DNA from 2 places in the Pseudoduganella plicata genome. Region 1 is predicted to be linked to the other one. Evidence: predicted binding sites of a transcription regulator. Region 1 holds the regulator's gene; the other holds the start of a gene.
What was found. The regulator LexA, encoded in region 1, represses DNA repair genes until DNA is damaged. The targets are predictions, from matches to a motif close to ACTGTATNNNNATACAGT.
Positions count from the first base shown of each region.

Region 2: a site for LexA is predicted at 1,718-1,735, ahead of recA (recombinase RecA). Genes of this name have one in related genera too.

Region 1 covers NZ_CP038026.1:2,002,489-2,010,276, reverse strand. Annotated here, with positions in the region: gene E1742_RS08870 (cystathionine gamma-synthase family protein) at 1-461, shown strand, start outside; gene E1742_RS08865 (hypothetical protein) at 486-863, shown strand; gene lexA (transcriptional repressor LexA) at 1,073-1,741, opposite strand; gene rpsF (30S ribosomal protein S6) at 2,211-2,603, shown strand; gene priB (primosomal replication protein N) at 2,634-2,954, shown strand; gene rpsR (30S ribosomal protein S18) at 2,956-3,246, shown strand; gene rplI (50S ribosomal protein L9) at 3,275-3,727, shown strand; gene E1742_RS08835 (replicative DNA helicase) at 3,915-5,303, shown strand; gene E1742_RS08830 (DUF47 domain-containing protein) at 5,386-6,012, shown strand; gene E1742_RS08825 (inorganic phosphate transporter) at 6,043-7,053, shown strand; gene E1742_RS08820 (bile acid:sodium symporter family protein) at 7,131-7,788, shown strand, end outside.
Region 2 covers NZ_CP038026.1:3,081,903-3,089,690, reverse strand. Annotated here, with positions in the region: gene E1742_RS13500 (sensor histidine kinase) at 1-916, opposite strand, end outside; gene E1742_RS13495 (response regulator) at 913-1,605, opposite strand; gene recA (recombinase RecA) at 1,787-2,863, shown strand; gene recX (recombination regulator RecX) at 3,307-3,768, shown strand; partial or broken gene E1742_RS26780 (IS5/IS1182 family transposase) at 4,122-4,548, shown strand; gene E1742_RS13475 (TetR/AcrR family transcriptional regulator) at 4,631-5,221, opposite strand; gene E1742_RS13470 (alkene reductase) at 5,351-6,433, shown strand; gene E1742_RS13465 (SDR family NAD(P)-dependent oxidoreductase) at 6,444-7,232, shown strand; gene E1742_RS13460 (alpha/beta fold hydrolase) at 7,241-7,788, shown strand, end outside.

The DNA of each region.
Region 1 (7,788 bases):
TCGGCGCTTCGCTCGGGCCGGAAGCGGCGCACCATATCGCCGTAGGCGCGGAGACGCTGGCGCTGCGCATGGAGCGCACCTGCGCCAATGCGAAGGCGCTGGCGGAAATGCTGGCGGCCGATCCGCGCGTGGCCGCCGTCTACTACCCGGGCCTGCCGACGCACCCGCAGCACGGCGTCGCGTCGGAACTGTTCCGCGCCTACGGTTCGCTGTTCAGCTTTGAACTCAAGGACGGCATCGACCTGTTTGACTTCCTGAACCGGATGAAGATCGCCGTGCCGGCGTCGAACCTGGGCGACACGCGCACCCTTGTCATTCCCGTGGCGCACACGATCTTCTACGAGATGGGCGCCGAGCGGCGCGCGCAAATGGGGATCGCCGAGTCGCTGATCCGCGTGTCGGTCGGGATCGAGGACGCGGCCGATCTGCTGGACGACTTCAAGGCGGCGCTGCCGGCATGAGGGTGAACGCAGGAGGGTGAACGCATGAGTCTGCGCCTCGTCACGATAGCCGCGCTGCTGCTGGCCGCTGTTGGCGCGCGAGCGGAGGTGTCGGTGCCGCTGACGTTCGATTCGGCAGCCAACCTGTCGATCGTCAAGCCCGGCCCCGTCCAGGCGCAACGCGACGCGACGAAAAAGTGCGACCTGTTCGGGCCCGCGCGACCATGCGAATTCGTAACGCTGGTGCTGCCGGACGGGCCGGTTGCGTCTGGCGGAAAGCCGGCGGCGATCAAATCGTACCTGATGCCGCTGCCGGGCCGCTTCAAGGCCGATGATATCCTGGGCGCGGACTTCTTCCAGGCTTACGCCGTGTACGTGGATCTGGCGCACCGGACGGTGGCGCTGCGTGCCGCCGGCAAATAAAAACACCAGAGGCAGTTACCTGTCGTGAGCCATGCGAGTTACAGCAGGTGACTGCCTCCGACGTGGCGGCAGGCAGTGATAGGCGGGCGACGTGGGGCCAACGCGGTAAGAGCTGTCAACGTCAAAACGTCGTCAAAGCAGGCGACGCCAGAGCTAACGTCGTCAAAGCTGACGACGTCCAGGCAGCTGCCGCCAGATGGCCCGATGCCTCAGTGCCAGCTGCGCAGCAACCCGACCGCCAATCCCTCCAGCGCGAACTCATCGCTCTCCGGATCGACGGTGATCACGTTGAAGTCCGGGTTCTCCGGCAGCAGCTCCACGGTAGAACCCGTGCGGCGGTAGCGCTTGACGGTGACTTCATTGCCGATGCGGGCGACGACGATCTGGCCGTTCTTGGCGCTGTCCACTTTCTTTACTGCCAGCAGGTCGCCATCCATGATGCCGATGTCGCGCATCGATTCGCCGCGCACTTTCAGCAGGAAGTCGGGCCTGGCGGAAAACAGTGCCGGGTCGACGCTGTAGCTCGTCTCCAGGTTTTCCTGCGCCAGGATCGGCGAGCCGGCGGCCACGCGGCCGATCAGCGGCAGCGACATCAGCAGCGACGCCGGCACCTGCGGCATCGGGCCCAGGTCCGCCGGTTTCGGTCCCTGCGACGCGACAGGGCGCTCGCCCAGCAGGCGAATGCCGCGCGACGTGCCGGCCGTCATTTCGATCGCGCCCTTGCGCGCCAGCGCCTTCAGGTGCTCTTCGGCCGCATTGGCGGACTTGAAACCCAGCTCGGCCGCGATTTCCGCGCGGGTCGGCGGGAAGCCGGTGTTTTCGATGGCATCCCTGATCAGATTGAGAATTTGTTCCTGTCTTGCGGTGAGCTTGATCATGGTGCAATGGCTGTTTATATAGACAGTCTGTATTTTTGTACAGTACCCGTGGGATTGCAAGGGAAATTGTTGGTTTGGGCGAAATATTTGTGATGAGTTGGTCTCGTGCGGCGCAGGCACGCCGCGCAAAACCGGTGACAGGCTCCGGTTTTCCCCACGTCGGGGCAGAAAAAGGCCACGGGAAACAGATGCCGAAACTGGTGCCTGGCAGCGGTTTTTTACACGCACTCTGGAAACCGGTGACAGGCTCCGTTTTTTCGGGCACGTCAGGATGGAAGCCAGGAAACGGTGCTTGTCCCCGGTTTTTTTCGCTGACGGCGCCGCAGACACCGAGGCGGCCCGACGTCCGGCCGAGGTGGCTTGGGATGCTGGATTTTCCGTCAAAACCCTGATATAGTCGCGGGCTTACCTCTTCCCACACCCGTCTTGACGCCGGGGTGGGCTATCAACAGTCCTTAAGGGAGTTTGCATGCGTCACTATGAAATCGTATTTATCGTCCATCCGGACCAGAGCGAGCAAGTGCCCGCGATGATCGAACGTTACAAGGCCAGCGTGACCTCGCGCGGCGGTAACGTGCACCGCGTGGAAGATTGGGGCCGCCGTCAGATGGCGTACTCGATCCAGAAACTGGCTAAAGCACACTACATCTGCATGAACATCGAGTGCGACAACGAGACCCTGGTCGAACTGGAAACCGCATTCAAATTCAATGATGCCGTGCTGCGTCACCTGACCGTCAAGATGAAGAAAGCGGAAACCGCGCCTTCGCCAATGATGAAGTCGGTCCAGCGTGAAGACGCGGCCAAGAGCCACCGCTCGGAAGCACCAGCAGCCGCCGCTCCAGCAGCCGCAGCAGCTTAAGTTTGTCGGCGTAAGTATTGCAGGGAGTCCTTGAACCACCTTCAGTTTGTCGGCCTCATCACCGAGCGGGAAGTATTGCGATACACCCCGGCCGGTCTGCCACTCGTGAATGCAGTATTGCAGCACAGTTCGCAGCAGATGGAGGCAGGCATCGCCCGCCTGGCCGAGTTCGAAATCTCCGCGGTTGCCGCGGGCGAGATCTCGAACCGCTTCAGCGGTGCGGCACTGGGAGGGACGTACGAGTTCACGGGTTTTCTGGCCAAGAAAAATCGCCACAGCAAGAGCCTGGTATTTCACATCATTGATTTCCGTGCTGCCCTGACAGCACCACATTTAGATACAGGAGCCTAAAATGGCATTCGGTAAAAAGTTCGACAAAAACAAAGCAAAGCTGAAAGAGAAGCGCAAACAGCAAAATCCTCTGTTCAAGCGCAAGAAGTTCTGCCGCTTCACCGCCGCTGGCGTTGAGCAAGTGGACTACAAAGACGTAGACACGCTGAAAGACTTCATCCAGGAAAACGGCAAGATCATGCCAGCACGCCTGACCGGCACGAAGGCGCACTACCAGCGTCAAGTCGACACCGCGATCAAGCGCGCCCGCTACCTGGCCCTGCTGCCTTACACCGATCTGCACCACGCTTAATTGCGGCAGATAGATCCTGGAGAGAACTATGCAAATCATTCTGTTGGAAAAAGTCATCAACGTCGGCAACCTGGGCGACGTCGTGAAGGTCAAGGACGGCTACGCACGTAACTTCCTGATCCCGCAAAAACTGGCACGTCGTGCAACGACCTCGGCTGTTGCCGAGTTCGAAGCCAAGCGCGCCGAGCTGGAAAAAGCCGCCGCTGAAAAGCTGGCCGCCGCTCAAGCCCAGGGCGAAAAGCTGAACGGCATGACCGTGACGGTGTCGCAGAAAGCCGGCGTCGACGGCCGTCTGTTCGGTTCCGTGACCAACTACGACATCGCCGAAGCGCTGACGAAGGCTGGTTTCGCAGTCGAGAAAGCCGCCGTGCGCATGCCTACCGGCCCACTGAAGACCACGGGCGAGCACCCGGTCTCCGTGGCGCTGCACACCGACGTCGTGGTCGAAGTGACCGTGGCTGTCGTGGGCGACGCTGCCTGAATCACCCGGGAATCTTTTCACGGGTAGATTGTCGTACTTATAAAGAAGCCGGGTTCGCCCGGCTTTTTTATTGCAGCCATGAGTCTCCACAAAGCCGCCGCGCATGCGCCAGAAATGCGCCGTGGAAGCGGCTTTGCCAGATTTCTTTAGTGAACTTCGCCTAGCCGAAGCAGGTATAATTCGCGCCATGAACGCCGCCCCATCCGACCCGCAAGTCGACTCCCTTCGCATCCCGCCGCACTCCATCGAGGCAGAACAGTCCGTCATCGGCGGCCTGCTGCGCGATAACGCCGCATGGGACCGCATCGCCGACTTCATGCATGCGGAGGACTTCTATCGCTACGACCATCGCATCATCTTCGAACAGATGGTGCGGCTGATCAACAGCGGCAAGCCTGCCGACGTCATCACCGTCTTCGAGGCGCTGACGATGCTGGGCAAGGCCGAGGAAGTGGGCGGCCTGCAGTACCTGAACGCGATGGCGCAGAACACGCCGTCGGCGGCGAATATCCGTCGTTACGCCGAGATCGTGCGCGACCGCGGCGTGCTGCGCAAGCTGATCACCGTGGCCGACGAAATCTCCGGCAACGCGTTCAGCCCGCAGGGCAAGGAAGTCAAGCAGATGCTGGACGAGGCCGAATCGAAGATCTTCGCGATCGCCGAGGCGGGCTCGCGCGGCTCGTCGGGCTGGACGGCCGTGCAGCCGCTGCTGACGCAGGTGGTCGAGCGTATCGACGAGCTGTACAGCCGCGACAGCGGCAGCGAGATCACGGGCGTGCCGACGGGCTTTATCGACCTGGACCGCATGACGTCCGGCCTGCAGCCGGGCGACCTGGTCATCGTGGCCGGACGTCCGTCGATGGGCAAGACGGCTTTCTCCGTCAACATCGGCGAGAACGTCGCCATCGAAGCGGGCCTGCCCGTGGCCGTGTTCTCGATGGAGATGGGCGGCGCCCAGCTGGCCATGCGTATGCTGGGTTCGGTCGGCCAGCTCGACCAGCACCGGCTGCGTACGGGCAAGCTGAACGACGAGGACTGGCCGCGCCTGACGCACGCCATCCAGAAGATGAACGAGGCGCAGCTGTACATCGACGAGACGCCCGCGCTGAACCCCATCGAAATGCGGGCACGGGCGCGCCGCCTCGCGCGCCAGTGCGGCAAGCTCGGTCTCATCATCGTCGACTACCTGCAGCTGATGCAGGGTTCCCAGCCGGGCGACAACCGCGCCGCCGAGATTTCCGAGATCTCGCGTTCGCTCAAGGGCTTGGCGAAGGAATTGCACTGCCCCGTGATCGCACTGTCCCAGCTGAACCGCTCTCTGGAACAGCGCCCGAACAAGCGTCCCGTCATGTCCGACCTGCGCGAATCCGGCGCTATCGAACAGGATGCGGACGTCATTATCTTCCTGTACCGCGACGAGGTGTACAACCCCGATTCGCCGGACAAGGGTACCGCCGAAATCATCATCGGCAAGCAGCGTAACGGTCCCATCGGCGCGATCCGCCTCACGTGGATGGGCATGTACACGAAATTCGGCAACTACACCGGTAATCTGTCGGTCTACCAGGGCGACTGATCACGGGTCGTCTGAAGCCGCAGTGAACCACAGGGCCGTCCTCGCGCGACGGCCCCGCACCACCAACCAACGGAGAAACAAAATGTTTGGACGCTTGATGCCCACCGAGGGCAAATTCTTTGACCTGTTCAATCAGCATGCGGAGCTGTGCGTCAAAGGCGCGAAAGAAATGCTGGGCCTGATGACCAATTTCGACGACCTGGAAAATCGCGTGCATGCGATCGAAAGCATCGAGAAACAGGCCGACAAGATCACGTACACCACTGTCGACCTGCTGCACAAGACGTTCATCACGCCGATCGACCGCGACGACATCCACAAGCTGATCACCAAGATGGACGACATCCTGGACATGATGGAAGACGCCGCCCAGACCGTATCGCTGTACGACCTGCATGCCGTGACGCCGGAAGCGAAACGCCTGGCCGAACTGGTGCTGGCCTGCTGCGAGAAGGTCAAGGATGCCGTGGCCCTGCTGTCGAACATGGACAATGCGCGCGATATCGTCGCCATCTGCGAAGAGATCGACCGCCTGGAATCGGATGCGGACCACGTGATGCGCGCCGCGATGTCGAAGCTGTTCCGCGACGAGCCGGACGTGCGCAACCTGATCAAGATGAAGGCCATCTACGAGATCCTGGAAACCGTGACGGACCGCTGCGAAGACGTGGCCAACATCATCGAAGGCATCATCGTCGAGAACGCGTAAGCACCGTTCGACAGGATAAGTTAAAACAATATGCACACCATACAAATCAGCATCTATGCGCTGGCTCTACTGATTTTCCTGGCACTCGTCTTCGATTTCATGAACGGCTTCCACGACGCTGCAAATGCGATCGCGACCGTGGTGTCGACCGGCGTGCTGAAGCCACAAACGGCGGTGGCGATGGCCGCCTTCTTCAATTTCATCGCGATCTTCATTGTCGGCCTGAAGGTGGCCCAGACAATCGGCAAGGGAACCATCGACCCCGACGTGGTCGACCACTACGTCATCTTCGGGGCATTGGTCGGCGCCATCGTCTGGAACCTGATTACGTGGTATTACGGCATTCCATCGTCGTCGTCGCACGCGCTGATCGGCGGCCTGGTCGGTGCGGCGGTCGCCAAGTCCGGCACCGGCGCGCTGATCGCCGGCGGATTGATCAAGACTGTCGTGTTCATTGTTGTCGCGCCGTTGCTGGGCTTCCTCCTGGGCTCGATCATCATGCTGATCGTCTCGTGGGTGTTCGTCAAGTCGACGCCGCGCAAGATCGACGGCTGGTTCCGCCGCCTGCAGCTCGCCTCCGCGGCCGCCTACAGCCTGGGGCACGGCGGTAACGATGCACAGAAAACCATGGGCATCATCTGGATGCTGCTGATCGCTTCGGGCCACGTTGCCGCCAGCGATGCCGAGCCGCCGCTGTGGGTCATCATCGCCTGCTATGGCACGATCTCGTTCGGCACGCTGTTTGGCGGCTGGCGCATCGTCAAGACGATGGGCCAGAAGATCACCAAGCTCAAACCCGTCGGCGGCTTCTGCGCCGAGACGGGCGGCGCGATCACGCTGCTGATGGCGTCGTTCTGGGGCGTGCCCGTGTCGACGACGCACACGATCACGGGCGCCATCGTCGGCGTCGGTTCGTCGCAGCGCCTGTCGGCCGTGCGCTGGGGCGTTGCCGGCAACATCGTCTGGGCGTGGATCTTCACGATTCCCGCGTCGGCGTTCGTGGCGGCGATCGCGTGGTGGATTGGCCGGCACATCATGTAACTGGACGCTTTACGTCGGGGACAGGCCGCGCGGCCTGTCCCCAAGCATCGCTGGCCCGGCTGGGCTAGAATGGCCCGATGTCTTCGAAGTCCTCCTTCCTCTCCCGCCTCAAGCCGGACAGTTTCACGCTGGCTCTCCTGATCACCGTCGCCATTGCTTCCGTGCTGCCCTGTACCGGGCAGACAGCGGTGGTCTTCGGGGACGTCACCGCATTTGCCATCGGCCTGCTGTTCTTCCTGCACGGCGCCAAGCTGTCGCGCGAAGCCGTCGTGGCCGGCCTGACGCACTGGCGCCTGCACCTGCTGGTGCTGTGCTGTACCTTCGTGCTGTTCCCCATCCTCGGTCTGGCGTTGAAGCCCGTCGCACTGACGTTGCTGACGCCCGACCTGTACGTCGGCATCCTGTTCCTGTGCATGCTGCCGTCCACCGTGCAGTCGTCCATCGCCATGACCGCGATGGGGCGGGGTAACGTGCCGGCCGCCATCTGCAGCGCTTCCGCCTCGAACTTCCTCGGCATCCTGATTACGCCACTGCTGGTCAGCGCGTTCGTCGTGCAGGGGCACGCCGGCCGCTCGTCGCTCGATGCAGTGCTGGCGATCGTGCTGCAGTTGCTGGTGCCGTTCCTTGCGGGTCAGGTGCTGCGGCGCTGGATCGGCCGCTGGGTCGATCGCCACAAGCCGATGCTGAAATACGTCGACCAGGGCTCCATCCTGCTGGTCGTCTACACGGCGTTCA
Region 2 (7,788 bases), 1.1 Mb from region 1:
TCGCCAGCTGCTCCAGCGAGCGGTGGATTTCATTGTGGTCGGTCTGGCGCAGCGCCAGCTCCGACTGCATGCGCATGCCGGCCAGCGGGGTCTTCATCTGATGCGCCGCGTCGGCGATGAAGCGCTTCTGCACGTCGATCGATTGCGACAGCCGTGCCAGCATCTCGTTGAGCGAACGCACCAGCGGCGTGATTTCCTCCGGCACCTGGTTGGGCGCGATGGGGGAGAGGTCGTCGGACCGGCGCGCGCGGATGCGCTCCTGCAGTTCGGCCAGCGGCAGCAATCCCCGTGACAGGGCGAACCAGACCAGGGCCAGCACGACGGGCAGGATGATGAACTGCGGCAGGATCACCCCCTTGATGATCTCGTTGGCCAGCTTGGCGCGCTTTTCCAGCGTTTCGGCCACCTGCACCAGCGCCAGGCGCGCCGGGCGTGCGTTGTCTTCTTCCAGGTTAACGTAGGCATACGCCACGCGGATGGGCGTGCCGTGCAGGTTATCGCTGCGAAAGCGCACGGTACCGGCGGGTGTGGTGTCGTCGTCCGGCTCCGGTTCCGGACGCGGCAGGTCGCGGTCGCCGTCGATATAACTGCCCTGCGGCCCCATGATCTGGAAATAGATGCTGTCGACGTCATCGGCCCGCAGGATGTCGCGCGCGGAACCGGGCAGGCGCTGCACCAGCTTGCCGTTCACTTCGCGCACCTGCTGCGCCAGCACGGTCACGGAATCCTCCAGCGCATGGTCGAACGGCTGGTTGGCAATCGATTTGGCGACGAGGTACGTAATGGCGATGCTCATCGGCCACAGCAGCAGCAGCGGCGCCAGCATCCAGTCGAGGATTTCGCCGAACAGCGAATGCTGGATGTCGCCTTCCTCTTCCGGCGCCGTGCTCCAGCCCTGGTCCGCCTCGGCGCTCACTTCGCCTCGGCAGGGGCAGGGCTGGCGTATTTTTCCAGGCAGTAGCCGAGCCCGCGCACGGTGGCGATGCGAATGCCGCCCGCCTCGATCTTCTTGCGCAAACGGTGCACGTAGACTTCGATGGCGTTGTTGCTCACTTCCTCGCCCCACTCGCACAGGTGATCGACCAGCTGCTCCTTCGAGACGAGGCGCCCGGTGCGGGCCAGCAGGACTTCCAGCAGGCCCAGTTCGCGCGCGGACAGGTCCAGCATCTGCTCGTTGATATAGGCGCTGCGGCCCACCTGGTCGTACGTCAGCGGCCCGTGTTTTACCACGGTGGAGCCGCCGCCCTGGCCGCGCCGCGTCAGCGCCCGCACCCGCGCTTCCAGCTCGGACAGCGCGAACGGCTTGGCCATGTAGTCGTCGGCGCCCAGGTCCAGGCCGTTCACGCGCTGCTCGACGGAATCGGCCGCCGTCAGGATCAGTACCGGCAACAGCGAGGCGCGGGCGCGCAGGCGGCGCAGCACCTCCAGCCCGGACAGTTTCGGCAGGCCCAGGTCGAGGATGAGCAGGTCGAATTCCTGCGTGGACAGGGCAGTGTCCGCCTCCTGCCCGTTTTTTACGCAGTCGATGGCGTAACCGGACTGGCGCAGGGAGCGCGTCAATCCGTCCGCCAGGACACTGTCATCTTCGGCTAGTAGAATACGCATGGTGATCCGCACAAGGGTAGCTTTCATTTTACTCAATGCGCCGGGCTTTTGCGGCAGATCTGCGGACAGCGCACTCGTGCGCACGGCAGCGCAAACGGCGCTTGCAAAAACCACTGGATGCATATACAGTATCGGTTGAACGAAGCGATTAAACGATTTAGAGATCAAGCGAAGGAAGATCATGGACGACAAGAAAGCGGCAGTACCTGCAGGGGAAAAGGCCAAAGCGCTTGCCGCAGCGCTGGCACAGATTGAAAAGCAGTTCGGCAAGGGCTCCGTGATGCGCATGGATGCCAGTGCTCCGCTGGAAGAAGTGCAGACCGTGTCCACCGGCTCGCTGGGTCTGGACATCGCCCTGGGCGTCGGCGGCTTGCCGCGCGGCCGCGTGGTCGAGATCTACGGTCCTGAATCGTCGGGTAAAACGACGCTGACCTTGCAGACCATCGCCGAGATGCAGAAAATCGGCGGCACCTGCGCGTTCATCGACGCGGAACACGCGCTGGACGTCACCTATGCCCAGAAGCTGGGCGTCAACCTGCACGAGCTGCTGATTTCGCAGCCGGACACGGGCGAACAGGCACTGGAGATCTGCGACGCTCTGGTGCGTTCGGGCTCCGTGGACATGATCGTCATCGACTCCGTGGCGGCCCTGACGCCCCGCGCCGAGATCGAAGGCGACATGGGCGACTCGCTGCCAGGCCTGCAGGCCCGCCTGATGTCCCAGGCGCTGCGCAAGCTGACCGGCACGATCAACCGCACCAACACGCTGGTCATCTTCATCAACCAGATCCGTATGAAGATCGGCGTGATGTTCGGTAGCCCTGAAACGACGACGGGCGGTAACGCGCTGAAGTTCTACGCTTCCGTGCGCCTGGACATCCGCCGTACCGGCTCCATCAAGTCCGGCGACGAAGTGATCGGTAACGAAACGAAGGTCAAGGTCGTCAAGAACAAGATCGCCCCGCCGTTCAAGGAAGCGCACTTCGACATCCTGTATGGAGAAGGCACGTCCCGCGAAGGCGAGATCATCGACCTGGGCGTGGAAGCGAAGATCGTCGAGAAGTCAGGCTCGTGGTACAGCTACGGCGGCGAGCGCATCGGCCAGGGCAAGGACAATGCCCGTACGTTCCTGAAAGAGCGTCCGGCACTGGCCCGCGAGATCGAAAACAAGGTCCGCGCCTCGCTGGGCGTGCGTGAACTGCCGCCATCGACCGGCGACGGCGATGCGCCGGCACCGAAGCTGAAGGCCGTCGACTAAACGCACCGCAGGCTGCCGCGCAGTTTGCCGTTACGGCCTGACCCGAACGCCACCGACCGCTCCGCGGCGGTGGCGTTTGTTTTATGTGGACAGGCCGCGCGGTGGACCGACCTTTTTCGGCGCTGCTGGGACAGTCGAGCGGTGGACCGAGCTTTTCCGGTGGCCAGGATCCCGAAAAAAGGTGCCTGGCCTCCACGTTCAGCGAGCAGTCCGAAGCGCGCCAGCATCCCGACGTTTTTGTCCGATGTCGAAAGAACGCCAGCGTGGCAGGGGTTTGTCCCCGCAGGGGGACTGACCCCGGTTTTTTACACACGCAAACAAGGTCGCTCCACAAGAAGCTGCCCTATCCGCCATCGCCACCAAAACGGCAGCCACCACCGCCCGCACTTCCAACAACCTCCACGGATTGCTATAGTCCACCTTCCGACCCGATCCGACCGACGATGCGAGCCCCGCCCCCCAGCCTGAAAGCCCGAGCCCTGCGCCTGCTGTCCACACGCGAGCACAGCCGCCTGGAGCTGTCGCGCAAGCTATCCCGTCACGCGGAAGAGGGCGAGGACGTCGAAGCGCTGCTGGACTGGCTGGAAAAGAACAAATGGTTGTCGCAGGAGCGCTTCTCCGAGTCGCTGGTGCACCGCCGCTCGGCCCGCTACGGCAACAGCCGCATCCTGGCCGAGCTGCAAAGCCACGGCATCCAGGGTGAAGCGTTGCAGGAACTGAAGGCGGGGCTGGTGGAAGACGAAGTGGCGCGCTGTTGCGAAGTCTGGCGCCGCAAGTTCGGTGAAGTGGCCGAAGACGCGGAAGGGCGCGCCAAGCAGATGCGCTTTCTGCTCCAGCGTGGCTTTTCGCAAAAGGCCGTGCGTGCCGCCATGAAGGGGTATGACCCGGAAGATGACGGGTATTGACGGAGTCCGCCTCAGTTGCCAGGAAGGGCCTGGACAGGATCGCGCCTATTGATGCTGTTGTCGGGTAGCAGCAGCGGGGAACGCAGGGCATTGTTCTGCCGGTGAGTTCAAGGTACAGCTGCTGGCGCTGGACGGCATTCCTGTTGTGGCTGGCGGCAATAAAGCCGCGCAATTACGCGCAACCTGCTTGCTTGGCCCCGCTGCCATCGACGGCGCCGACGTTTTGTATGCTGCGACAGCGGGCGTGAGCGCTGCTCGAATCCAGGATTGCAACGGAAGCGCAATCCAAAAACGTCAGCCTGCCTGATTGAATCGGTTCAGATAGGTTTGAACGGCCAATCGGGACCACCACGCTGGCTGCGATCGCTGATCGCGGCTACTTCAAAGGCGCGAAAGTCCCGGCATGCAGCCAAGCTGGCATCACCGCAGTAGTGCCAGCGCCGAAGACGTCCAATGCCAAGGCCGACGGGCGATTCGACAAAGCCGATTTTTTCTACGATCGGGAAGTGAACGAGTACCGCTCCCGGCTGGTCAATCCCTGATCTGGCGATTTACCGGCGTTAAAAACGCTTGACGCTTCATCGCCACTGGCGCTCGAACTGTAAAGGTTGCCCGCTCAAGGATAAGTACACGGCGAGCCAGGAGCGCCGAGTGACGCGCTGGGAACACCAGGACGTGCTTGACGACACGCAGGAGCGTCTTGAACAAAATCCGGACGCCATGCGAATCCGGCGTTGCTCGGTCGAGCATCCCTTCGGGTCGATCAAGTCCTGGATGGGCCTGGCCCAAAGGCGGACGTTCAAGCCAGTTTCTCAGACGCAGCAAAAGTTCAATTCTGACCTGGCAACCTCGCAATAACCGATCAGGTCCGATTCTGATTAACATTCTCGGTCAGCGACGAACATATCTCGTTCCTGCAACTTGCGAGAATCTCATCGGCCAGGGACGAATCGTCCGGACAAGCGCGCGACATGACGATGGCGCCTACCATTTGTGCCAGGATGACAAGAGAACGCGCCCGCGCCTGCTCTGCATTCATACCACTCATCGAGGTATCCGCAGCACGCAGTGCCGCTGACAGTCGCTCGATTCCTTCCGCGAATGTTGCCCGAACGACAGTTGGCTGACGTGCCGCGTCTCCGCCCAACGCAGCCATCGTGCACCCGGCTGCTCGCGCATCGCGGTGCTCGCGCGATAGATACAGCCTCACAACTTCAGCAATATCGGCATCAGCGAGGAGCGCTGCTGTCTGTGAAGTGCCGCAGGCCGCCGATTCGGCCATCAAATCGACCTTCGAGCCAAAATGTTTGTAGAAGCCACCGTGGGTAAAGCCCGCAGCGGCCATCAGATCAGCTACGCCCACCCCATCGAACCCGTGCTCCCTGAACAACGAGGAAGCCGTTTCGACAATGTGCGTCCGATTGGCTTGTGCCTGTGCCTTGGTGACTTTCATTTTTCTCTCGCCGTGAGTGGTGACCGCATGAATCGCCACTATACATTGATGTCGTCCATAATCAAAACCTTGACATCAATGATGATGATCGTCATCATTATCGCCAATCATCCACAAACAGGAACTCATATGACCAGTCCTTCGCTGTTCGCACCTTACGTCTTGGGCAAGCTGACGCTTGCCAATCGCATCGTCATGGCACCGTTGACCCGCAACCGAGCCGGTGCCGGCTTGGTCCCGAGTGTATTTGCCCCGACCTATTACGCCCAGCGTGCTTCGGCAGGTCTGATCATCACTGAAGCCACCCAAGTGTCGGTGCAGGCGCAGGGCTACCAGGATACGCCGGGCCTTTATACGCCAGAGCAGATTGCCGAATGGCGCAAGGTCACCGACGCGGTACACGCCAAAGGCGGCCGTATCTTCGTTCAGCTGTGGCACGTGGGCCGCATCTCGCACGTTGACCTCCAACCGGACGGCGCTGCGCCGGTGGCGCCTTCTGCCATTCGCGCTGAAACCAAGACCTTCGTCAACAATGAATTTGCCGACGTGTCGACGCCACGCGCGCTCGACCTTGGTGAACTGCCTGGTATCGTGAACGACTTCCGCCAGGCGGCGGCCAACGCCATTGCAGCGGGCTTCGATGGTGTTGAAATCCACGGCGCCAATGGTTATCTGCTGGAACAGTTCATCAAGGACGGGGCCAACCAGCGCGTTGACGCTTACGGTGGCTCGATCGAGAACCGTGCGCGCCTGCTGCTGGAAGTTACCGCCGCGGTGGCTAAGGAAATCGGCCCGGAACGTACCGGCGTGCGTATCTCGCCTGTCTCGCCAGCAAACGCGATCTCGGGCAGCGCGCCGCAGCAGCAGTACGAATACATTGTCGAGCAGCTTAGCGCGCTGGGCATTGTTTACCTGCACGTGGTCGAGGGCGCGACTGGTGGCCCACGCGATGTAGCCCCCTTCAACTATGACGCGCTGCGCAGCCGTTTCAAGCAGACCTACCTGGCCAACAATGGCTATGACCTGGATCTTGCTACCGCCCATTTAACTGAAGGCAAGGCAGACCTGGTTGCCTTCGGTCGCGCATTCATCAGCAATCCCGACCTGGTTGAGCGCCTGCAGGACGGCGCTCCACTGGCACCCCTTGATCCCGCTACCTTGTACGGCGGCGGTGCAGCGGGCTACATCGACTACCCTGCCATTTCCGGCTGAGACTCTTATCATGACACTACTTCCAACCGTCCTTATCACCGGCGCTTCCAGCGGTATTGGCGCTACGTATGCAGAGCGTTTCGCGCGCCGCGGCCACAACCTGGTGCTGGTCGCCCGTGATCGGGCGCGCCTCGAGACCCTGGCGGCGCGCTTGCGTGCCGACAATGGCGTGACCGTCGATGTGCTGCCAGCCGACCTGACACATCCCGCCGACCTGATTGCCATCGAAACCCGTTTGCGCGACGATGACCGCATCGGTATCCTGGTCAACAACGCCGGGCTGTCCCAGTCGGGCGGCTTCGCGCAGCAGAATGCGAGCGCAATAGACGGCCTGGTCACGCTCAATATCACGGCGCTAACACGCCTGGCGGCGGCGGTCACGCCGCGGTTCGTACAATCCGGCACCGGCGCGATCGTCAATATCGGGTCCGTGGTTGGCTTCCTGCCTGAATTCGGCATGGCGATATACGGCGCCACCAAGGCTTTTGTACTCTTTCTGTCACAGAGCCTGCACTTGGAGCTCTCTCCCCATGGCGTCTACGTGCAGGCTGTACTGCCAGCGGCGACGCGCACCGAGATCTGGGCACGCGCCGGGATAGACGTCAGCACGATGCCCGACATGATGGAGGTCGGTGAACTGGTCGATGCCGCACTGGCCGGCTTCGACCGCCGTGAAACGGTCACGATCCCGGCACTGCATGTGGCCGAACGCTGGGATGCCCTTGAGGGCGCGCGTCAAGGACTGCTGTCAGATCTGAAACAGGTGCACGCGGCCGAACGCTATCTGCGCCAGGGTTGAATAACCATATGACTGACACCCATCTCACTACGCCCACTCGTTTCGCACAGGTCGACGGAACGCAAGTCGCCTATCGCCGCTGGGGCGACAGCAATTCCTCGCAGCCGCCTATTTTGCTCTTGCAGCATTTTCGCGGCGGCATGGATCACTGGGACCCGCTCCTGACGGATGGCTTGGCCGAGGGGCGCGAAGTCATTCTTTACAATGGCCGCGGCGTTGCTTCATCCAGCGGCACACCGCGCACCCGCATCGAGCACATGGCTGATGACGCTGCGGCCTTTGTGCGTGTGCTGGGCCTGGCGCAAATCGACCTGCTCGGTTTTTCGCTGGGTGGTTTCCAAGCGCTGGACCTGACCTGGCGCCATCCCGAACTGGTGCGCAAGCTGATGCTGCTGGGCACAGGCCCGCGCGGTGGCGATCCGGAAATGGCGCCGCCGGTGCTGATTGCCGCACCGCGCCCGGTACCTGCTTTCGAGGATTTCCTGTACCTGTTCTTCGGCCGGTCGGCGCAAGCCGAGCAGGCAGCGCGGGCATTCTGGCAGCGTCGCCACCAGCG